One region of the Lawsonibacter sp. LCP25S3_E2 genome, then DNA from elsewhere that is predicted to be linked to it. Evidence: predicted binding sites of a transcription regulator. Region 1 holds the regulator's gene; each other region holds the start of a gene.

The links. Region 1 encodes HrcA, which represses chaperone genes, less so after heat shock. Its sites were predicted from a motif close to TGTTAGCACTCNNNNNNNNNGAGTGCTAACA; they were not measured.
Region 2: the regulator HrcA is predicted to act here: its motif matches at 3,582-3,612, upstream of ACTQ3R_RS05530 (co-chaperone GroES).
Region 3: the regulator HrcA is predicted to act here: its motif matches at 3,256-3,286, upstream of ACTQ3R_RS01130 (Hsp20/alpha crystallin family protein).

The regions. Positions count from the first base shown of each region.
Region 1 covers NZ_JBQKJL010000021.1:26,178-33,855, reverse strand. The annotation lists gene ACTQ3R_RS14215 (peptidylprolyl isomerase) at 1-375, opposite strand, end outside; gene smpB (SsrA-binding protein SmpB) at 401-862, opposite strand; gene ACTQ3R_RS14205 (thiamine diphosphokinase) at 945-1,616, opposite strand; gene ACTQ3R_RS14200 (cysteine desulfurase family protein) at 1,785-2,924, shown strand; gene ACTQ3R_RS14195 (MATE family efflux transporter) at 2,948-4,324, shown strand; gene hrcA (heat-inducible transcriptional repressor HrcA) at 4,511-5,611, shown strand; gene grpE (nucleotide exchange factor GrpE) at 5,657-6,229, shown strand; gene dnaK (molecular chaperone DnaK) at 6,324-7,678, shown strand, end outside.
Region 2 covers NZ_JBQKJL010000004.1:125,909-133,586, forward strand. The annotation lists gene ACTQ3R_RS05515 (M56 family metallopeptidase) at 1-826, shown strand, start outside; gene ACTQ3R_RS05520 (hypothetical protein) at 823-1,407, shown strand; gene groL (chaperonin GroEL) at 1,589-3,217, opposite strand; gene ACTQ3R_RS05530 (co-chaperone GroES) at 3,248-3,532, opposite strand; gene ACTQ3R_RS05535 (diacylglycerol/lipid kinase family protein) at 3,716-4,642, opposite strand; gene ACTQ3R_RS05540 (THUMP domain-containing class I SAM-dependent RNA methyltransferase) at 4,659-5,780, opposite strand; gene murI (glutamate racemase) at 5,868-6,686, opposite strand; gene ACTQ3R_RS05550 (hypothetical protein) at 6,760-7,569, opposite strand; gene ACTQ3R_RS05555 (hypothetical protein) at 7,574-7,678, opposite strand, start outside.
Region 3 covers NZ_JBQKJL010000001.1:209,441-217,118, forward strand. The annotation lists gene ACTQ3R_RS01115 (S-layer homology domain-containing protein) at 1-1,690, shown strand, start outside; gene ACTQ3R_RS01120 (HAD family hydrolase) at 1,827-2,474, shown strand; gene ACTQ3R_RS01125 (LysE family transporter) at 2,527-3,123, opposite strand; gene ACTQ3R_RS01130 (Hsp20/alpha crystallin family protein) at 3,375-3,815, shown strand; gene ACTQ3R_RS01135 (DAK2 domain-containing protein) at 3,860-5,545, opposite strand; gene ACTQ3R_RS01140 (Asp23/Gls24 family envelope stress response protein) at 5,574-5,921, opposite strand; gene ACTQ3R_RS01145 (SpoIIE family protein phosphatase) at 6,146-7,678, shown strand, end outside.

The DNA of each region.
Region 1 (7,678 bases):
GAAGGCGGCATACTGGCCGTCCAGGTGGGGGGCCTTTTCCACCATGATGAAGAACTGGCTGCCAGCGGAGTTAGGGTTCATGGCACGGGCCATGGACAGCACACCCCGGTCGTGAAGCAGGTCGTTCTTGACGCCGTTCTGAGCAAACTCACCCTTGATGGAGTAGCCGGGGCCGCCCATACCGGTGCCCTGGGGGCAGCCGCCCTGGATCATAAAGCCAGGGATGCAGCGGTGGAAGATCAGGCCGTCGTAAAAGCCCTTCTGGATGAGGCTGATAAAGTTATTCACACTGTTGGGCGCCACATCGGGGTAAAGCTCCGCCTTGATGATGCCGCCGTTTTCCATTTCAATGGTGACGATGGGATTCTGAGCCATGGGTATCATCCTTTCCTATGTTTCATTACCGGTTCCGGGTCTTCATAGCCCGGTCGATCTCCCGCTTTGCATCCCGCTTGGCAGAGGACTCCCGCTTGTCGTAGAGTTTTTTGCCTTTGGCAAGACCCAGCTCTATTTTGACACGGGGACCTTTGAAATATATGGTCAAGGGGATCAGGGAATAGCCGTCTTGTTTAATGCGGCCAAACAAGCGCATGATCTCCCGCTTGTGCATGAGAAGCCGGCGGGGACGGCGGGGATCTTTATTGAATATATTGCCCTTTTCATAGGGACTGATATGCATCCCCAGCACAGAGAGCTGGCCATCCTTAATAATACAAAAGGAATCCTTTAAATTCACATTGCCCAGGCGGATGGACTTGACCTCAGTGCCCGCCAGCTCAATGCCGGCCTCGTATTTTTCTTCAATAAAATAGTCGTGGTAGGCTTTGCTGTTTTTGGCGATAACTTTGACCGCCTCACCCATGGCGGACACCTCCTCTCCGGGACTTTAGGGGTCAACTATACCATAGGATACCCAAAAAGGCAAGGGGTAAGACCGCGAGGACTTATTTGACCCACAGCTTTGGCATAAGAGAATAGAAGTCTCCCTTATCCTCCCAGATGAGCAGGAGGCTTCCCTCCCGTACAGACACCTGGGCGGGCGCGTCTAAAAATTGATTGCTGACGCCCAGGGGGAAGGAACCGGTGAGCGTGTAGTCCTGCAGCGGGTATTTCAGGTTGGCCAGGGTGACGCCCTGAGCACAGCCGCTGTTGCAAAATACAGACAGATATCCGGACATGGTGGAGGGGAAGGTGAGGCAAGCGCCGTCCCGCACGCAGGTGACGATGGTCTTTTCCCCTGCCAGGAATCCCTGGGCTCCGTGCAGCGTCAGCCAATCCAACAGCTGGAGATTGCCCAGAGTGTGTTCCAGCCGTCCGCCTACGCCGCCCAGGAGAATAAAGCGGCGGTAACCCATTTCCAGCCCCTTGCGCAGGGCGTAGACCATGTCGGTGTCGTCCTTTTCGGCGGGGAGCTGGATGACATTGGGGTGGTTGGGCCGGTGGCCCAGGGAATCGAAATCCCCCACCGCCAGGTCGGGCATGACCCCGTAGGCCAGCAGAGAGTCAAACCCCCGGTCAGCGGCAATCACATAGTCCCCCGGAGCGGGATAGGGCCGGAGATTGGGCGTCAGAGACATGGCACCTACGATATAGCAAATCCCGGATAAATTGTCCATAGAGCAGCACTTCCTTGGATAGGGTAGTTTCATTATATACAGCCCTCATTTTATTTGCAAGGGGGCAGGGGCAGAATGTGTCTATTTGTGTCGCTTATCCTTGACTTTCCAGGCGCGGCAGAATAGAATAGGTCTACTACGCACAGATGAGTGTTTGGAGGGATGAGTGTGTTTCATTACTTCGACAATGCGGCCACTACACAGGTTCGGCCCGAGGCCGCTCAGGCCGCTCTGGAAGCCATGACACAGCAGTGGGGCAATCCGTCCTCCGTGTATCAGTTCGGAGGCAGGGCGGCGGCCTTGGTGAAGGATTGCCGGCGGGATGTGGCCCAGGCGTTGGGCTGCCAGCCGGAGGAGGTCTACTTTACCTCCTGTGGAACGGAGAGCGACAACTGGGCCATTCGTTCCGGGGTCGAGCTGAACCGGAGAAAAGGAAGGCACATCATTACTACGGCCATCGAGCATGCCGCTGTGCTGGAGCCGTGCCGGGAGCTGGAACGCCAGGGGTGGGAGGTCACCTATTTGACCCCGGACAAACAGGGGCAGATCGATCCCGCCCAAGTGGAGGCAGCATTGCGGGAGGACACGGTGCTGGTATCCATGATGCTGGTCAACAATGAGCTGGGGACCATTCTGCCTGTGAAGGAGACGGCTCGAGCCATTCAAAAATCCGGCTGTCCCGCGCTGCTTCACTGCGATGGGGTGCAGGGGTTTTTAAAGGTACCGTTTACGCCAAAGGAACTTGGAGTGGATCTGCTGTCCATCAGCGGGCATAAAATCCATGCGCCCAAGGGGATTGGCGCGCTGTACATCAAAAAGGGACTCAAGCTTCCACCCCTGATCCGAGGCGGCGGACAGGAGTCCGGGCTGCGTTCGGGTACGGAGGCTACGGGACAGATTGCCGCCCTGGCTGCCGCTGCCCGTCTGGGCAGAGCGACCATGGAGGCGGATTTGAAGCACATGGCCCGCCTGCGGGAGGAGACGGCTGCCCGCTTGACGCAGCAGGTGCCGGGACTTAAGGTGCTGGTGGAGCATGGCGCGCCCCACATCCTGCCGGTGACCATGCCGGGGTATAAGAGCGAGGTGGTGGTGCGCTACCTCAGCGACCGGGGCGTGTTCCTCTCCTCCGGCTCGGCCTGTCACAAGGGAAAGCCCAGTCATGTGTTTGCGGCGCTGAAGCTGCCAAAGCCCGAGCTGGACGGAGCCCTGCGCATCAGCTTTTCCGCAGATACCAGCCAGGAGGACGTAGATGCCCTGGTTCAGGCGCTGGCTGCGGCAAAACAAGAGCTGTTTCCCACGATGTCTTAAATTTTACGAAAAGGAGAATGTTTGTGCTCGCTTATATGAAGCAAAAGCCTGGCTTCTACCGCCAGGTGGCGGCGTTGGCTGCGCCCATTGTGCTGCAAAACTTGATCACCAGCACGCTGAGTATGGCGGATACGTTTATGGTTGGAATGTTGGGGGAAGCCCCCATGGCAGCGGTGACGCTGGCCAATATCCCCCTGTTTGTAGTGCAGCTGTTTATCTTCGGAGTCCAGAGCGGCTCGTCCGTCCTTATTAGCCAATATTGGGGCAAACAGGACATGGAGGCCATCAACCGGGTGATGGGCGTGGCCATTTGGGTAGTGCTGCTGGTCTCCTCGGTATTTGCGGGGATTTTGCTGGTTTGCCCGGTACAATTCCTCAGCCTCTTCGGCAATCAGCCCGAAGTGGTGGAGATGGCGGCCCAGTACGGCAGCATTGCCGGTATATCTTATGTGCTCAATGCCTTTACTATGATGTATGTGGCCGCCTACCGGAGTATGGAGCGGCCCCAGCTGGGCATGTACATCCTGGCCGCTTCCATGACCGTCAATACCTTTTTAAACTGGGTATTTATTTTCGGCAATCTGGGGGCCCCCGCCATGGGGGTGCGGGGCGCGGCCCTGGCAACCCTCATTGCCCGTGGGCTGGAAGTGACCATTGTGGTGACACACATGGCCCGCAATACCTTTTTCCGGATTCGGGGCGGGCTTTTGCTGAGACCGGGACTGCCCATGCTCCAGCGGTTCCTGCGCTATGGCGGCCTGGTGGTGTGCAATGAGACTATGTGGGGTCTGGGAACCTCCATTTTCCCCACCATCATGGGCCACATGGAGGGCAGCACCGAGATTTTGGCGGCCTACACCCTGGCGGGCAATGTGGAAAAAATTTGTACCGTGTTCTCCTTCGGCCTGGCGGCCACCGCTGCCATTATCATCGGCCGGGAGATCGGAGCGGGCAGAACGGCCCACATTAAAAATGTAGGCCTGGCCATGAATACCCTGGCAGTGGTGTGCGGCGTACTGCTGTCGGTGTTCCTGGTATTCTTTGCACGGGAAGTGGCACCCCTGTGGGTGTTCCCCCTGTTCAAGCTGTCCCCAGGAGCCAGCTCGGTGGCGGCGATGATGATTACCGTTATGGGATTGTTGATGCCCCTGCGCAATTTCAACAGTGTCAATATCATCGGTGTACTCCGGGGTGGAGGCGATGTGAGAGCGGCTACCTTGATTGATGTATCCCCCATTTGGGTGTGTGCCATTCCCTATGCCATTTTCTGCGGTGTGGTGCTGCGTACCTCGGTGTTCTGGGTTTACCTGGCCTTTGGTGTGGAGCAGGTGGTCAAATTTGTGCTGGGCGTGTGGCGCCTGCGCTCCGGCAAGTGGGTGCGTGACCTGACAAAAGGATAATGGCAAACCAGTTTGGTGCTGTTTTGAAATCACCGTCCGGTATCTCCGGACGGTGATTTTTTAGCACCGTTCCTGCGCCTGTGCAAAAGAAATATACCTGCTATTTGTTTAAAATAAATTCATAAAGTGGCTATTGACAATTCTCAGGGGGAGTGGTACATTATCTTTAGCACTCGGGGAATATGAGTGCTAAAGAAACGAAACGGAAAGGCGGCGGTACGATTGGAATTGACAGAACGGAAAAAGCGTATTCTGCGCGCCATTGTTGAAACCTATATCGCCACTGCCGAGCCCGTTGGCTCGAAGGCGGTGGCGGAGCTGGCGGGACTGGATGTCTCCACTGCCACCATCCGCAATGAGATGGCCGACCTGACGGAGCTGGGCCTGCTGGAGCAGCCCCACACCTCTGCAGGACGGATTCCCTCCGCGGCGGGCTACCGGCTGTATGTCAACGAGCTGATGGACCGCCAACAGCTGACCATTCAGGAGACCCAGCGCATTAACGAGGCGCTGAACCTGAAAATGGAGGAGCTGGACCGGGTCATCGACCGGGCGGGCAAGGTGCTCTCCCAGCTGAGCGATTACCCCGTTTTTACGGTGGCGGCGGCCAAGCAGCGGGTTACAGTCAAGCGTTTTGATCTGCTGATGGTAGAGGAGAACGCCTTTATCGCCGTGGTCATGACGGACAACAGTGTGGTGAAGAACAAGCTCATTCATCTTCCCGACCAGCTGTCCGATACCCAGCTTCAGCTTTTGTCCGCGGTGCTCAATACCTCCTTTGTGGGGCTGTCCCGTGAGGAGATGGAAGAGGCCCTGGACAAGATGGAGACCCACACCGCGCCGGGTGCGTTTGAGCTCATTTCCCTGGTCGTAGAATTTGCCATTGAGGTGCTGGATGACCAGGGGCGGCAGAAGTTCCGCACCGCAGGTATCACCCACCTGTTGGAGCACCCGGAATACCGCAGTCTGGATAAGGCAAAACCCCTGATGAATTATCTCAGCGAGGAAAATGAAACCTCCCGCCTTCCCATGAACCTGAACAACGGGAAGAGCATGAATATCCTCATCGGTCCGGAAAATGTCAACGATGCCCTGAAAGATACCAGCGTGGTCATGGCCAGCTACGATATCGGAGATAATATGAAGGGGATCATCGGTGTGGTAGGCCCCACCCGGATGGATTATGCCAAGGTGACCGCCCGGCTGTCCTATTTTGCCGATAGCCTGACCCGGATGTTTGGCAAAGAGCTGCCCTCTGGGGAACAGGAAGACAAGGAAGAATCCTGAGTGAGCATGAGGAAAAAATATTGAACAGCGAAGGAGCACAGCATCGTGAGTAAAAAGGAAAAAAAGAACGAGATCCCCTCTCAGGAACAGCCCGAGACCGAAGCTGTTCAGACTGAGACCGCTGAGGCCGAAGCCGCTCAGGCAGAGACCACCGAGCAGCCCCAGCAGGAAGCGCAGGCTGCCCAGGAGGACCCCATTCAGAAACAGCTGGCTGCCCAGGAGGACCGCTTCCTCCGCCTGGCTGCTGAATATGATAACTACCGCAAGCGCACCGCCAAGGAGAAAGAGGCCCTGTGGAACGAGGCAAAGGCGGATACCGCCATTGCGTTCCTGCCGGTCTATGACAATCTGGAGCGGGCACTCAAGCAGCCCACCGCCGATGAGGCCTATAAGAAGGGCGTGGAGATGACCATGAATCAGCTGAAGGAGATTTTCTCCAAGCTGGGCATTACCGAGATTCCCGCGCTGGGTGAGAATTTTGACCCCAATCTCCACAACGCAGTTATGCATGTGGAGGACGAGACCCTGGGCGAGAATGTGGTGGCCGAGGTATTTCAGGCCGGCTTCCAGCTGGGAGAAAAGGTCATCCGGTTCGCCATGGTAAAGGTAGCAAACTGATCCGAAGCGCGGAGGCGTGCATTTTACAGCCGCTGCAGCGTGACCATATAAATTCGTTAACAACAATCTTTCATATATTTAGGAGGAAAACATTATGTCTAAGATCATTGGTATCGACTTAGGTACAACCAATAGCTGTGTAGCCGTTATGGAGGGCGGCGACGCCGTCGTCATCGCCAACGCCGAGGGCAACCGTACTACCCCTTCTGTGGTGGCCTTCTCCAAGGACGGCGAGCGTATGGTGGGCCAGGTGGCCAAGCGCCAGGCCATCACCAACCCCGACCGGACCATCAGCTCCATCAAGCGTGAGATGGGCACCGATTACAAGGTGGAGATCGACGGCAAGAAGTACACTCCCCAGGAGATCAGCGCCATGATCCTTCAGAAGCTGAAGGCGGACGCCGAGGCCTATCTGGGCCAGACCGTCTCCGAGGCCGTCATCACCGTTCCCGCTTACTTCACCGATGCCCAGCGCCAGGCCACCAAGGACGCCGGTAAGATCGCCGGTCTGGACGTGAAGCGTATCATCAACGAGCCCACCGCCGCCGCTCTGGCTTACGGTGTGGATAAGGAAGACGCCCAGAAGATCATGGTGTATGACCTGGGCGGCGGCACCTTCGATGTGTCCATCCTGGACATCGACGAGGGCGTCATCGAGGTTCTGGCTACCGCCGGCAACAACCGTCTGGGCGGCGACGACTTTGATAAGTGCGTCATGGACTGGATGGTTGCTGAGTTCAAGAAGGCCGAGGGTGTGGACCTCAGCGGCGACAAGGTGGCTATGCAGCGTCTGAAGGAGGCCGCCGAGAAGGCCAAGATCGAGCTGTCCGGCGTCACTTCCACCGCCATCAACCTGCCCTATATCACGGCCGACGCCACCGGCCCCAAGCACCTGGACCTGACCCTCACCCGTGCGAAGTTCGATCAGCTCACTGCCCACCTGGTGGAGGCCACCAGCGGCCCCGTGAAGCAGGCTCTGTCTGACGCCGGTCTCACCGGCAGCCAGCTGTCCAAGGTCCTGATGGTGGGCGGCTCCAGCCGTATCCCCGCCGTGCAGGAGATGGTGAAGAAGCTTACCGGCAAGGAAGGCTTCAAGGGCATCAACCCCGACGAGTGCGTGGCGCTGGGTGCTGCCCTCCAGGGCGGCGTGTTCACCGGCGACGTGAAGGACCTGCTGCTGCTGGACGTCACCCCCCTGTCCCTGGGCATTGAGACCATGGGCGGCGTGATGACCAAGCTGGTGGAGCGCAACACCACCATCCCCAAGCGGGCCAGCCAGATCTTCACCACCGCGGCCGACAATCAGACCTCTGTTGAGGTCCACGTGCTCCAGGGCGAGCGTGAGATGGCCCAGTACAACAAGACCCTGGGCCGCTTCCACCTGGACGGCATTGCTCCCGCCCGCCGCGGCGTGCCTCAGATCGAGGTCACCTTCGACATCGACGCCAA
Region 2 (7,678 bases), on a different contig from region 1:
GCATGAGCGCCAGGAGGAGGGTCTCTGGCCCACCTGGAACACCGGGCTTCCCATAGAGCCCGACCAGAGCGAGGGCTACTGCATCTATAATCTGGAGCCCGCTGGAGAGAACGCCTACAAGGCCCTGGTGGCAGTCAAGCTCAGCGGTGCTCCCGACGGACAGTGGAAAGAAAATACGATGTACATGGCATACCAGCAGATACTGGTCCAGAAGGAAGCGTACCGTTGGGTGGTTACAGAGCAGAGCGGGATCCAAACCGTAGAAGCACAGGAAGCCTCGCTGCGCTGGGGGATACGGGAGTTGCCCTCCTTTGTCTACTCGGGCATAGCGGAAAACTTCCGGGTGGAGGTGTGCTATCAAAAAACCTTTGTGGTGGACAACACCGTTCAAGAGAACAACAGCTCCGGCTGGTTCTTTGGCCCCTCTACTTCCTTCGACACGGTCCCAAAGCCCAACGCTCAATTTGATGAAGTTACTCATAACCAGTGGACGCGCTGCATCTTTTTGGGCTCTGAGGAAGAGAAAGCCGCTATTTCTCACCTGGGGACCTCTATCATCCCCCTGGAAGAAGGAGAGGAGCGCCCCTATCTTCAGAGCGCGGGCTACGGAAGCGGCGGCGGCAGCTCCACCAGCGGAGAAGACTGGGCCAGCATGAGGTTAGACCCCGGTTGGGGACCTGTCGTCCCCATGGGTGGCGGCGGCAGTAGTAACGCATTTGGCAAGGACAGTTTCCTGCTTCCTGATTGCTACGCGGCCGACCTCTACATCAACGGAGAAAAGGCAGCGGAGCTCACCCTCCGCCTTCAGGAAGGAGGCGCACAATGACAGACCGTCAAACCATATACGACGCCCTTTCCAAAGCGGCCTGGGGGTATTTCTTCCTGTACTTCGACTTCAATCTGGGTTCTGTCAGCATCTTACCCTCCTTCGTGGGATATCTTCTCTTCCTTTCAGCTATCAAGCTATTGCAGAACGAACGGCGGGACCTGGAGCTTCTGCGGCCTTTCGGCATCCTGCTGGCGGCATGGCACGGAGGAAACTGGCTAGCCTCCTGGCTAGGTACCGGTCTGGACGGACACTTCCCTGTGATCGACCTGATTATCGGTCTGGCCAACATGTACTTCCACTTTCAGATGCTCACCGACTACGCCGCCCTGGCCACCAAATACCAGCAGCCTGATCAGACGCTGGACCGGCGGCTCCTCAAGTGGCGCACCCGCCAGACCCTGCTGCTCACTGCCATCTCCCTGTGCGCCCACCCCCTCCGTTTCCTGACTGATCTCTGGGAACCAACCCTGATCATACTTGCCCTGGCCGGGCTGATCACTTCTTTGTGTATCATGGTTACACTTTTTGACCTACGGAAAATCTTTCGGGGCACCTTGGAAACATTGCCCCCCACTTGACCCGTGATATGGTCTTTTAAAAAACACCGCTGTCTGAGGCAACAGGCAGCGGTGTTTTTTACGGTAAGGAGGAAATGAAATTTTTGGGCTTTGCCGGGGCCCCCTGGGTCGGCTTCGCCCACAAGCCCCAGCCCATAAAAAAGCCCGCGGCGCAAGGCCGCGGGCTTCACAGTAATTTGCCTTAGTACATACCGCCCATATCAGGGGCAGCAGGAGCAGCAGGGGCGGGGGGCTGGGGCTTGTCGGCGACCAGGGCCTCGGTGGTCAGCAGGGTGCTGGCAATGGAGGCGGCGTTCTCCAGGGCGGAGCGGGTCACCTTGGTGGGATCCACAATGCCGTTGGGGATCATGTCGCAATAAGTCTCATTGTAGGCGTCGAAGCCATAACCGGTTTTGCCGGACTCACGGATCTTCTCCAGAACCACGGAGCCGTCGATGCCGGCGTTGGCGGCAATCTGCTTCACAGGGGCAGTCAGAGCCCGTGCAATGATCTGCACGCCGGTCTTCTCATCGCCCTCTACCTCGGCGTACAGCTTCTCCACAGCGGGGATGGCGTTCAGGTAAGCGGTGCCGCCGCCGGCCACGATACCCTCTTCCACAGCGGCGCGGGTGGCGTTCAGGGCATCCTCGATGCGCAGCTTCTTCTCCTTCATCTCCACCTCAGTGGCAGCACCGACCTTGATGACGGCTACGCCGCCAGCCAGCTTGGCCAGGCGCTCCTGGAGTTTCTCCTTGTCATAATCGGAGGTGGTAACCTCGATCTGGCTCTTGATCTGGCCAATGCGGGCCTTGATCTCCTCGGACGAACCAGCGCCATTGACAATGGTGGTGTTCTCCTTAGTGACCTTGATCTGACGGGCCTGGCCCAGCTGACCCAGCTGAGCTTCCTTCAGCTCCAGACCCACATCGGAGGAGATGACCTGGCCGCCGGTCAGGATAGCGATATCCTGGAGCATCTCCTTGCGGCGGTCGCCGAAGCCGGGGGCCTTGACGCACACCACGTTCAGGGTGCCGCGCAGACGGTTGACAATCAGGGTGGACAGGGCGTCACCCTCCACATCCTCGGCAATGATCAGCAGCTTCTTGCCGGACTGGACGACCTGCTCCAGCAGGGGCAGCAGCTCCTGGATGTTGGAGATCTTCTTGTCGGTGATGAGGATGAAGGCGTCGTCCAGGTTGGCCTCCATCTTCTCGGTGTCAGTGACCATATAGGGGGTGATATAGCCCCGGTCAAACTGCATGCCTTCCACAACCTCGGAATAGGTCTCGGCAGTCTTGGACTCCTCAATGGTGATAACACCATCGTGGCCCACCTTCTCCATAGCCTCGGCGATCAGCTTGCCGATGGTCTCGTCCCCGGAGGAGACAGCGCCTACGCGGGCGATGTCAGCGGAGCCGTTGACCTTCTGGCTGTTGCCCTTGATGGCCTCAATGGCGGTCTCGGTGGCCTTGGCAATGCCCTTCTTCATGATCATGGGGTTGGCGCCGGCAGCCAGGTTCTTCAGGCCCTCACGAATGATGGCCTGAGCCAGCAGAGTAGCAGTGGTGGTACCGTCACCGGCCACATCGTTGGTCTTGGTGGAAACTTCCTTCACCAGCTGAGCACCCATGTTCTCAAAGGGATCCTCCAGCTCGATCTCCTTGGCGATGGTCACACCGTCGTTGGTGATCAGGGGAGCGCCGAACTTCTTATCCAGAACTACGTTCCGGCCCTTGGGGCCCAGAGTGATCTTCACGGTATCAGCCAGCTGATTGACGCCCTTCTCCAGAGCCTTGCGGGCTTCCTCGCCGTAGCAAATAATCTTAGCCATAAAGCATTACCTCCAAATCAAATCAAACTATTACTCGACAACCGCCAGAATGTCGTTCTGACGGACAATGGTGACCTCTTCGCCGTCCAGCTTCACCTGGGTGCCGGCATACTTGCTGGTGATGACCTTGTCACCCACCTTCACGGTCATAACGACCTCCTTGCCGTCCACCATACCGCCGGGGCCAACAGCAATGACCTCAGCCACTTCGGGCTTCTCCTTGGCGGCGCCGGTGAGGATGATGCCGCCCTTGGTGGTCTCCTCAGCCTCCACCAGCTTTACAATGACACGGTCAGCCAGGGGTTTGAGTTTCATAACAGGTTCCTCCTTATATGATATAAATTTTCCAATTACGAATCCAGCAGTTTAGCACTCTTTTTATTCAAGTGCTAAATCTAACTATGATAATAACCGCTTTCTCCCAAAAAATCAACCCCCAATTTTGAAAAATTGGAGGCCAATTTTTTAGAATTTACTTTTTGTTCACAAACAAGCTCTTTAAGTGCTAATTTTCTTCTCCATTCGGTAATCACAGCCCTCTGGAAAGAAAAAGTTGATCTTCTTCTCGGAAAGCCGAACGGTGAAGCTGGTATCTACCATCACTTCCCCGTCCACCACCACCGTAATTGGCTCCCGTGCACAGAACGACACCGCCTTGCCATGGTGCTCCAAAATCAGTTCAGGGTAATTGCGGTAAAGTCCCTTGGCATATTTTCCCACCAGGCGCAAAAAGGTAGGCAGGCTCACCTGCCGAACCAGCAGCATATCCAGCACCCCGTCATCAGGCATAGCTTCCGCTACCGGCATAAAACCTCCTCCATAGTAGCGGCCATTGCAGATGCACAAAATAGCAGTCTGACGGTTGTCCCAGGAAATATCCCCCATTTTTACCGTCATAGGGCGGTTAATTCCCTTGAAAAACACATTTTCCACCAGGGAGAGCACATAGGCCCCCATTCCTGAGACAAAACGCAGATCCTTATACCGGTGGACATCTGCCGCAATGCGGGCATCCACTCCGGCACACACCACGTCCAGGCCCAGCTTTCCGTTGCAATCCATCAGATCAAAGGCCCGCTGCGGTCCCTGAGCCAGTGCCTCCAGGTCATAAAACCGCTCCCGGTAATCCGGTCCAAAGATTTTCAGAAAATCATTCCCGGTCCCTTTGGGGACGTTTGTAACTGCCACATGCTCAAGCCCTGCCGCTCCATTTACCACCTCGTTCAGGGTTCCGTCCCCTCCGCAGGCATAGACCCGCAGAGGCTCAGGACAAGCAGCAGCCTCTTGGGTCAGGCGCTGGGCATCTCCCTCTCCTTTCGTATAAACCACTCGGTGGGGAAAGCTCACTTGGGACAGCAGTCCCTCCAGCTGGGCGGTGGTCTCTTGTTTCCCGGCTGCGGGGTTGATGATAAACAAATGTCTCACGCTCTCCCGGCCCTTCTCACTTTATTCCGTACATAAACAGGTCGCACTTAAGCATTCCGTTGTAGAGCTTACGCTTTTTATCCGCCTTTTTTCCAAAGGTTCGTTCAAATTCCGTGTGGGAGGACAGCAGATATAAGCTCCACCCCTCCGGGAACTTATCCCAAGCCTTGCCAAAAGCCCGGTAGAGCTCCTCCGCCTCCCGGCGTTCCATGATCCGTTCCCCGTAGGGGGGATTGGTCACCACCCGGCCATGGATACCGCCCCAATGAAACGTCCGGGCATCGGACACCTCAAAGTGCACCACATCCTCTACCTCAGCCAACTGGGCATTGTGGCGGGCCAAGGCTACTGCTTCCGGGTCAAGATCACCACCCCAGATCTCATAATCACCGTCAAATTCCTTGTCCATGGCCTCGTCTGCAGCGGACATCCAAAGCTTTTTATCCAGCCAGCTCCACTTCTGGGCGGAAAAACTCCGGTTCAGACCTGGGGCACGGTTTTTAGCAATAAGGGCAGCTTCAATGGGGATCGTACCGCTGCCGCAGAACGGATCGCACAGGGGATCTCTCCCCCGATATCGGGACAGGAGCACCATACCGGCGGCCAGGGTCTCCCGCAGGGGAGCGGCCACACCCTGTGCCCGATACCCCCGCTTATGTAGTCCCGCTCCCGAGGTATCCAGCATAAGGGTGGCCACATCCCCCATGATAGAAAACTGCACCTGATACAGTGCCCCCGTCTCCGGAAGTGTACGAAGCTGATACTTCTGACCCATACGGGCAGCAATGGCTTTTTTTACAATGGACTGGCAGGCAGGCACCGAATGGAGGGCCGAATTGAGGCTGTGCCCCTTCACCGGAAATTGTCCCTCTCGCGGAATAAACTCCTCCCACGGCAGGGCCTTCGTTCCTTCAAACAGGGCGTCAAAGTCCGAAGCAGGAAAGCTCCCCAGCACCAGCAGCACCCGTTCCCCAGTGCGCAGGTTCAAATTGAGTCTGGGTAAATCGGCCGCCTGTCCTGTACACAGTACCCGCCCATTTTCTGCCCTCACCTCAGGCAATCCCAGCCGCCGCATCTCGTCGGCACAAAGGCCCTCCAGGCCGAACAGCGTCGGGACAGCAAACTGCAATTGTCTCATTTTATACCTCTTTCTCGGCGGACCTCTTTTCCGTCCGTATGCACAAAGTCAGGGACAAAGGCCTGCGGTCCTCGTCCCCGTTTTTTCTCAAATTTCCAAGGCGGGGTAGGAACAGATCTGTTCCACACGCTCCAGCCCTACCTGATTTGCCCGCAGCGTATACTCCTTGACTTCACCGGTCGTATAGATCGTCACCCGGCCCTTTTCTCCGCCTTCTCTGGTCAGGTCGTTCTCCCGGAGATAGCTCGCCAGGTTCCGGGCCATCTCCTGCGCGGGGTCTACCAAAGTCAAATGGGGAAAAAGCTTTTGAATCCGGTCACTGACCAAAGAATAATGGGTACAGCCCAGTACGCAGCACTGAATTTTTTCCTGTTCCACCAGTTCCCCCAGCTCTCGGCGAAGCTCCTGTTCCACGCGGTCCATCCCCTCGCCGCTTCCAAGATTATGTTCTACCAGGCTGGCCAGATTGGGGCAGCCCCGGCTGCACACCTTTAGTCCCCTGTCTCCCTGAGCCATAAGCTGCCGGGGGTAGGTCTGGCAGCTGTGGGTAAACACAGTGGAAATGACTCCCACCCGCTCTCCTCCGCCGGACAATGCACCGTTTACCCCCGCCTGCACCGCATTAAAGACGGGACAGGACACCAGATCCACACATTGCTCTGTGACACAGGAGATGGTATTGCAGCCCACCAGCAGCACTTTTACTTGGTGCTGCTCCATGAATTCAAACATATACCGGCTCAAGGCCACAATGGTCTGCTCCGGGTGGTTGCCATAGGGGACATGGGCCCCGTCTCCAAAATACAGAATGTTTTCCTCCGGCAGCAGGCGCTGAACCTGCTTGAGCACACTAAATCCCCCGATTCCCGAGTCCAAGATGCCCACGGGATTATTCCGTCTCGACATGAATTTCCTCCCTAGGATCACGGCGCACTAAGACGTCGTACATTTTACACAGATCCTCTCTGCCCTTTTCCCGCTATTCCGCCCGCCAGACCGTCCCAGTCACCGTATCCAGCTGGTATGCTCCGGTATCGGTCGTAACCTGCCATGCGGGGGTCAAGAGCATAGAACCTGTTAAGGTGGCGGTACACACGTACCCCTCCTCTACCCGGTCAATGCGATTACACACATCTCCCAAGGTACTCACACCATTGAGAAACCGCACCAGGGCGGTGGAAACGGTAATGGTCTTACGCGTTTGGTCCACCTCCGGCTCTCCTATCAGGCGTTGGCCGGAAATCGTACTAACACTCCCGTTGGCACAAAATATGATGACCCGCTGGCCAAACAGAGGGATCTCATTCCACGTCTGCTGAAATACGAGCTCCTCTTCCGTCTCTTCCAGCAGCGTCCCTTCAAACCCCACAGTCTCTAAAATAGCCGTACAGGCAGCTTTCTTGTCCTGTGCCGGGTAAACACCTGGCTCCAGATAGGCAGAAAAAGATCCGTCACTATGGTATTGAACCCAGCCCTGGCTGTTGGAATAGCGGTAAATCTCACCGCCCCGAGCTTCTTTTTCTACCTCTCCTTTTAAAAGAAGCGCCGCAGTCTGCTGCTCCTTTTCCTGATTCCGCTCGGCAGTCTGAGGCAGCAGCTCGATAGACTGAGGAATGCTGTCCGCACTCACTTCCACGCCCCGTTCCGCCAAAAAGAGCACGGTGTGTTCCCTGGTCTGGCTGTTTTGCCGCCTGTTCTGCAGGCTTTGACTGACTACCAAGGCCAATAGAAAGAGGTTGGTCAGCACCAGGATCAGCAGAATGATATTTTTCAGCTTTGTCCATGGCATGGCCCTATTCCTCCTTCCCAGACTCCTGTCTGGCCGCCCAGCCGGCACTCATGGTATCCCCGCCGCCGTCCGTATAGGTCAGCATCAGCTCCTGCCCTTCCAGATTCAA
Region 3 (7,678 bases), on a different contig from region 1:
TGAAGCAAACGCCCTCCAGGGGAAATCCTCCTATTGGTGGTACCCCTATATGGAAACCGCTTACCTCAAGGGGCTGCTGACCGGCACCACTGCCGGCGACAGCCGCACTTCCACTGGTAAGTGGTATTCCTCGGTCGCGGAAGCAAAGCTCACCCGCTATGACATGGCTCAAATCATTTATAATGCCCAGAAACTCCAGGGCTGGCCGGAGCCCAATGCCAATTTCATTTACATTTACATGGCCGCCATTCCCGACTGGTCCCAGATCCCCACAAAGTATCAGACCGCTGTGGTGATGGCCTATGCCGGCGGCTTCCTGACCGGTATGGATGACAAGGGTACCTTCAAGGGTGATACGGTCATGACCCGCGGCCAGGCCGCTGTGGTGCTGTGCGCCATGCTGGATGCCGCCAAGGAGCAGTCCGCTCCCACCTACAATAACCGCCCCGGCAAACTGGTTAACGGCAAAGATGCCACGGAAGAGAATGCAGCCGACGCCCTGCAGGAGCTGCAGCGCGAGTTCTATGAGTCCTACTTCTGGGAGACCCAGCGCACCTATACCTCTGCCAAGCTGGGCACTGCCAAGGGCGGCCAGGCCTTTGCCTATATGCTCAGCGACAAGGTCTTCGGCACACTCCCCTCGGAAAAGGTGACCAAGTTCAGCCAAATGAAGCCCGGCGACCTGGTTTACTTTAACGCGGACGACCAATATGCACTGGTGACCTCCGTGAATGGGAATCGCTTTAACTATGTCTACTGCAACGGCTTTGGCAGTGTCTCCTGGAAGGGCAGCGGCAATATTGACAATCTGGGCAGCCGGGATGCCGTCTATACCCGCTATGAGGGCGAGCCCGATGATGTGCTCGCCAACGGCGAAGAGGCCACCGAGCGCAACGTTCTGCGCCTGCTGGATGATCTGAGAGAAGAGTATGAGGACGGCGATGAATGGAATAAGCGGTATGAGTCCGACGTGCTGGGCAGCGCCCGTGGTGCTCAGGGCTTCGCTTATATGATCAGTGATGAGATTTTCGGTGATCTGGACGTGGAAGAGCTGGACCGGGTTTACGACATGCGTCCCGGCGATATCGTCTATCGCGATGAAGCCGATACTTATCTCATCGCGCTGGATGTGGATACCAGCGACGACACCTTTAGTTATCTCTATCTGGACAGCTACGATGAAATCTGCTGGAACGACCGGGATTGGCTGAATATGGATCGGTATGACACCGTCTATACTCGTTACCCCACCGATGCAGAAACCAATGATGATGATGACGATGAAGTCCTCTCCAACGGAAAGCCTGTTACAGAAAAGAATGTGCTGGCACTGCTTTCTGACCTGGAAGATGACTACTCCGGAGATGATTGGGCTGAGGACGACCGCTACAAGTCACCCGTACTGGGCACCGGCTACGGCAGCCAAGGTTTTGCCTACTTCATCAGCGATGAAATTTTTGGCGACCTGGATGTAAGCAAGAACACCAAGTTTACCAGCATGCAGCCCGGTGACATTCTTTACTACGACTATGAAGAAGCCTATGTCATCATTCTCAGCGTAGATACCAAGTATGAAGAATTTACCTACGCCTATGCAGACGAGTACCGGGAGCGTGTTTACTGGGATCAGACCGGCGATCTAAACGACTTGGACAGCCGATATGATACGGTCTTTACGCGCTATCCCTAAGGATTGAATGTCAGGCCGGGAAGGCAACTGCCTTCCCGGCCTCTTTCTATCCACCGCCGCTTCTATCTCTTGCTCCACCGCCCCCGGCATGATATGATAGCTATATCTGCTTTGCATTTCGAAAGGAGAGATCGTTTTGTTTCAAGCGGTATGCTTTGATTTTGACTACACTCTGGGAGACTGCACCGACTCCATCGTGGCTGGTTTTCGCCACGGACTGACGGCTCTTGGGTGGCCGGAGCCTGACCGGGAGGCGGTACGTGCCACCATCGGCTATCTGCTGGAGGACGCCTACACCATGCTCACGGGGGATGAGGACCCGGAAAACCGGGCAAAATTCCGTCCGCTCTTTCTGGAGGTAGCTCAGGAACTTCAGCGGCGGGAAGCCGTTCTCTTCCCAGGGGCAGTCGAACTTCTTCAGGCTCTGCACGCCCACGGGGTCAAAACTGCCATCGTCAGCACCAAGCGGGGAGATACCTTGGAAATCATCATGGACCGTTACGGACTGCTTCAGGACCTGGAGACGGTGATCGGCAGCGCGGATGTCCACCGTCCCAAGCCCGATCCGGAAGGGCTGCTTCTGGCCATGGAGCGCATGGGAGTCAAGCCCGAAAGCACCCTCTTCTGCGGAGATACTGTTTTGGATGCGGGGGCTGCCCAAAACGCCGGCTGCCACTTTGCCGCCGTCCTCAACGGGACTACTCCGGCCGGCGATTTTCAGGATTTTAATCCCGACTATATTGCCTCTGACCTCTTTGACCTGCAGCAATGGCTGGGGGTATAAGTCCAGCAGAAAGCCGTCCTTTTATCCTGGGATAAAAGGACGGCTTTTCCATTCAGTGGGGCCACACCAGCGTCACCGCGCATAAAACCAGGGACACAGCGAGCACAATATCCACCGTCTTTTGATAGTGGGAAAACAATTTCTGCAATGTGGCTCCGGCAAACAGCCACACCAGATTGGCGACGGGTCCGGTAAAGGGCAAAAATAGTCCCACCGCCAGCAGATACCAAAAGGAATCCGTATAGGGCAGCACATAAGCGGACAGGGAGGTCAGGCAGTAAATAATCACCTTTACATTGGTGATCTGCACCAATACACCATTTCGGAAGGAGGGATACGCCGGGTCCTCCTCTCCCAGCTTAACCCCAGCAGAGCGCAGCATATGCCAGGCCAGCCATAGCAGATAGGCTGCCCCCACCCAGGACAAATAGCCCACATAGTCGTTCAAAAGGGTACCCAGCAGCCAGGTGACCAACACGGCCCCCATACAATCCAGAAAATATCCAACAAACAATCCCCTCCATTGCCTCAATGCCGGCCCCTTCCCATACCGCAGCGCCGCGGACAGGGAGCAAAGGTTTGCTGGACCGGGGGTGATGGCTCCGATGTAACAGTAGGCCAAAAAGGATGGAATCAGGGAGACAGGCATATCAAATACCGCCTTTTCGTCAGTTTCTCCCCATTATATCAGAGAAGTATCTTTTTGAAAAGCCTCTCTTTCTCTTCTTGTTTTTCTGGAAATTGTGTATTTTCTTCCTATAAATTATTATCTTTTTGTAAACATTAGCACTCACCTATTGCGAGTGCTAATGTTCTGTGCTATACTCTACTCGTACCTGGAAGAAGACCATACGGGCCTCCGCCACGGCAACAAATCAATTTTAAATGGAGGAACGACTTATGTTACCTAGTATTTTTAGTGAAAACCTGTTTGACGATTTCTTTGACAACACCTTTGACAAGAGCTTCTTCGGCGGTGCCAACCCCCTGTACGGCAAGCATGCAAAGAACCTGATGAAAACCGATGTGAAGGAAAATGAAACCAGCTATAAGCTGGCCATCGACCTGCCCGGCTTTAAGAAGGACGAGGTCAGCGTGGAGCTGAAGGACGGCTATCTCACCGTCAGCGCCGCCAAGGGCCTGGACAAGGACGAGGAGGACAAGGACGGCCGCTTTATCCGCCAGGAGCGCTACGCCGGCGCCTGCTCCAGAAGCTTCTATGTGGGCGATATCCGTCCCGAGGACGTGCAGTGCAAATATGAGTTCGGCGTTTTGAAGCTGACGCTGCCCAAGCAGCCCCCCAAGGCTCTGGAGACTACCACCAAAATCGCCATCGAGTAATTGAAAAAAGCGCCCATCCATATGGATGGGCGCTTTTTTTACGTTTATTCTGCGGAAATCATATAGTAGTATACCGGCTGACCGCCCGGCAGAAGGGTCACTTCCGCATTGGGGCAGGCCTGGGTAAAGATCTTCTCCGCCTCTTGGGCCTGTTCCTCCGTCACATCTTCTCCGTAGAAGATGGAGATGAACTCCGCCCCCTGGTGGCTGTCCGAGTGGGCCAGCCGGTCCAGGATCGCGTGCAGGTCCTGGTCCGTGCCGAAGAGCTGGTGCTCCTCCAGGGCTAGATAGTCCCCCTGCTTGATGGCAAAGCCGTCAAAGTCAGAGTCCCGTGCGGCATAGGTAATCTCGCTGGTGTGCACATTGGCAAAGCCGTCCAGCATAGCCTGGGTGTTGTCCTCCTCGCTGGCATCGGGGTCCACTGCCAGCATGGCGGAAATGCCCTGAGGCACGGTCTTTGTGGGCAGGACCACGACCTTCTTGTCCTCGCACAGGCGCATGCACTGCTCGGCGGCCATGATGATGTTCTTGTTGTTGGGCAGGACATAGACGATCTCGGCGGGGGTACGCTCGATCTCCTTCAAAATGTCCTCAGTGGAGGGGTTCATGGTCTGACCGCCGCCCACCAGGCCGTCCACACCCAGGTCGCGGAACACCGCTTCCAATCCGGCTCCGGCACACACGGCCACATAGCCGAACTTTTTCTCCGGCGCAGCCTTTTCCGGGGCGGCATCACAGCCCGCCTCCAGCTCCGCCTCAATGGCGTCCAGGTCGTCGGTGCTCTGGACATGCTTGCCTGCGGCCAGATCGTCCGCCTGCGTCCGCATGTTCTCGATCTTGGCCAGCTCCAGAGTGCCGTACTTCTGGGCCTCCGTCAGAGCGGCGCCGGGAATGTTGGTGTGGACATGGACCTTAAAGGCCTCGTCGTCTTCGCCAATGACCAGGCTGTCGCCAATGCTGTTGAGGTACTTGCGGAAGGGGTCCAGATTCACATTCTCCTGATGCTTGCGTACGATAAACACCGTGTCAAAGGCAAAGGTGATCTCCTCGGCGGCCATGGCCACAAAGTCGGCTTTTTCCGCCGGGGCGGCGTCCTCGCCGCTGTCGGGCATGGGCACGCCCCGCAGCTCGTCCAGCATGCCCTGGAGAATCACCAAAAATCCCTTGCCGCCGGCGTCCACAACGCCGGCCTTTTTCAGCACAGGGTTCTGGTTGATGGTGTTGTCCAGCGCCACCTGGCCCTCCTGAATCGCGGCCTCCAGCACCTCTTCCACGCTGTCGGCCTCACGGGCACAGCCGGCCGCACGGGCGGCGGCCAGGCGGGAGACGGTGAGGATGGTGCCCTCAGCGGGCTTCATCACCGCCTTATAGGCTGCGGCCACGCCGAAGTCCAGAGCAATGGCCAGATCCCGGCCATCCATGGTCTCCTTCTCCTTCACGGCCTTTGCAAAGCCCCGGAACAGAAGGGAGAGGATCACGCCGGAGTTGCCTCGGGCCCCCCGCAGCAGCGCGGAAGCGGTCCCCTGGGCGGCCTGGCCCACCGTATCGTAGTGGTTCTTCTTCATTTCCTTGGAAGCGGCCCCAATGCTCAGCGTCATATTGGTGCCGGTATCCCCATCGGGGACAGGGAACACGTTCAGGTCGTTAATCACCTGTTTTTGGGCGTTCATAGCGGCGTGTGCATGGATGACCATCCGCTGAAATACCGCCGCGTCAATCTTCTTTACCATAGTCGGCTAAGTTCCTTTCTACGAATGATCAAAATCGCATGGAATCTACGCACACGTCCACCGATGCCACTTCCACGCCGGTGGTCTTGCTGACCACATAGCGCACCTCGCTCATGATGGAGCGGCACACGGCCATGAGATTCACGCCGTTTTCCACAATAATGTGCAATTCGATGGACACCGTGCCATCTTCATTATAATATACCTTGACACCCTTGGCCATGGACTCCCGCTTCAGCAGATGAACCAGCCCGTCCGTGGTGGAGCGCACAGCCATTCCCTTCACTCCATAGCAATTGGTGGCCGCGCTGCCGGTAACGGTGGTAAAGACCTCGCTGCTGATGCGGATCTCACCCAGTTCTGTTTGCAGTTTCATAGGATTACCTTCCTTTCACTGAGGATAGGGAGTTTTGATACTCATACTATTGTATATTGTATTCGATTTCCCCTGAAAATACAAGTCCTAACTTTATTATCCCGGTTTTGGTGCCCTTTTTTCTCCTCCGTTTCTTCGACTGATATTTTCCATTTTTTGGAATATAATGGAAGCCACAACCAGCCGGCACCGGCGTGTCCCGGCCTACTTAGGAGGAGACAGGCATGACAGCCAAAAAGATGATCCGCGCCAAACTCACCCAGCTGCGCCAGCAGTCCCAGCGCACCGGACAGGTCAGGCTGTCCGCCTCAACCCTGACTCTGGGGATCAAAGCGGCCATATGCCTGCTGCTGTCGGCGGTTCTGTCGGGAGCGGCCATTTTTCAAAACAGTGCCCCCTTCGGTGTAGCGCTGGTGGGGGCGGCAGGGCCGGGACTATGCGGCGGGGCCTCCCTGGTGGGGGCCTGCTTCGGCTATCTGACCACCCTGGACTTTTCCAGCGGCCTTCGCTACGCCTCGGCCTCCATTCTCACCTTTGCGGTGTGCTTTGCCTTCTATGACTGGAAGCCCCTGCGCAGTCCCTGGACCATGCCCGCCATTGCAGCCACCCTCAACGCCTTTACCGGCTTTATTATCCAGTCCCAGTGGGGATGGAAATCTGCCGACGTTATTTTCTTTGCCTTGGAACTTATCTTGACGGCAGCCGCCGCCTGGGCCTTTCACCAGGCTCTGGAGCCCATGGGCCGCCCTTCTCAGGACAGGCTCTCCGCTCCGGCCAGCCGCGGGGGCCTTTTGGCCCTGCTGTGTGCCTGCCTGATCGCGCTGTCCCCCCTTCTTCTCTATAAAGACATCTCTCTGGGCCGTATTCTGGCGGTAACAGCCGTACTGTCCGCCGCCTGGCAGGGGGGAATGTCCACCGGCGCCATTGCCGGGGTATCTATAGGCCTGTCCATGGATCTGGCCAGCCAGGGCACCCCCCTCTATACCATGGCTTACGGCCTGTCCGGACTGGCTGCCGGGCTGTGGAAGGGAAAAGGACGGCCAGGCGCCGCCATGGTCTACGCCCTGGCCAACGCCTGCGCAGTATTGTGGACCTGGGACCGGGGGCTCAACCTCTCCATCCTCTACGAGGTTCTTTTTGCCTGTCTGCTGTTTCTGACGATTCCGGACAAGCTCATGCGGCAGTTGGGGGTTTGGCTGGCTCCCAAGTCCGCTGGTCCCGCAGACCTCCAGGCCCAGCGGGTGGTTCAGCAAAGGCTGGAACAGACCTCAAAGGCCTTTCGTTCCCTGTGTGACTGTCTGCGCTCCGCCTTCCGCCCGCCGGAGAACGACAACGACATTGCCACGGTATTTGACCGCACCGCCAGCCGTCTGTGCCGGGGCTGCTCTCTGCGAAACCGCTGCTGGCAGCAGGACTACAACCTCACCTTTAACGCCCTGAACGATGCCACCCCCGCTATGGTAGAGCGGGGAAAGGCCACCGGAGGTGATTTTCCCCAACATTTTGCCGCCCGGTGCATCCACTTTCCCGACTTTGTCTCCACAGTCAATGAGGAGCTCACCGCCCTTTTTTACCGCCGGCAATATAACGCCCGCATTCGGGAGAGCCGGACGGCGGTATGCCGGCAATATGCCCAGCTCTCGGAACTGCTGGGCGATGCCGCCGCAGAAATGAGCCGTGAACTGGTCCCTGACGCCATCGGAGACCGGCGGGTACGGCAGTATTTGGCCCAGCTGGGGCTCAATGTGCGCACCTGC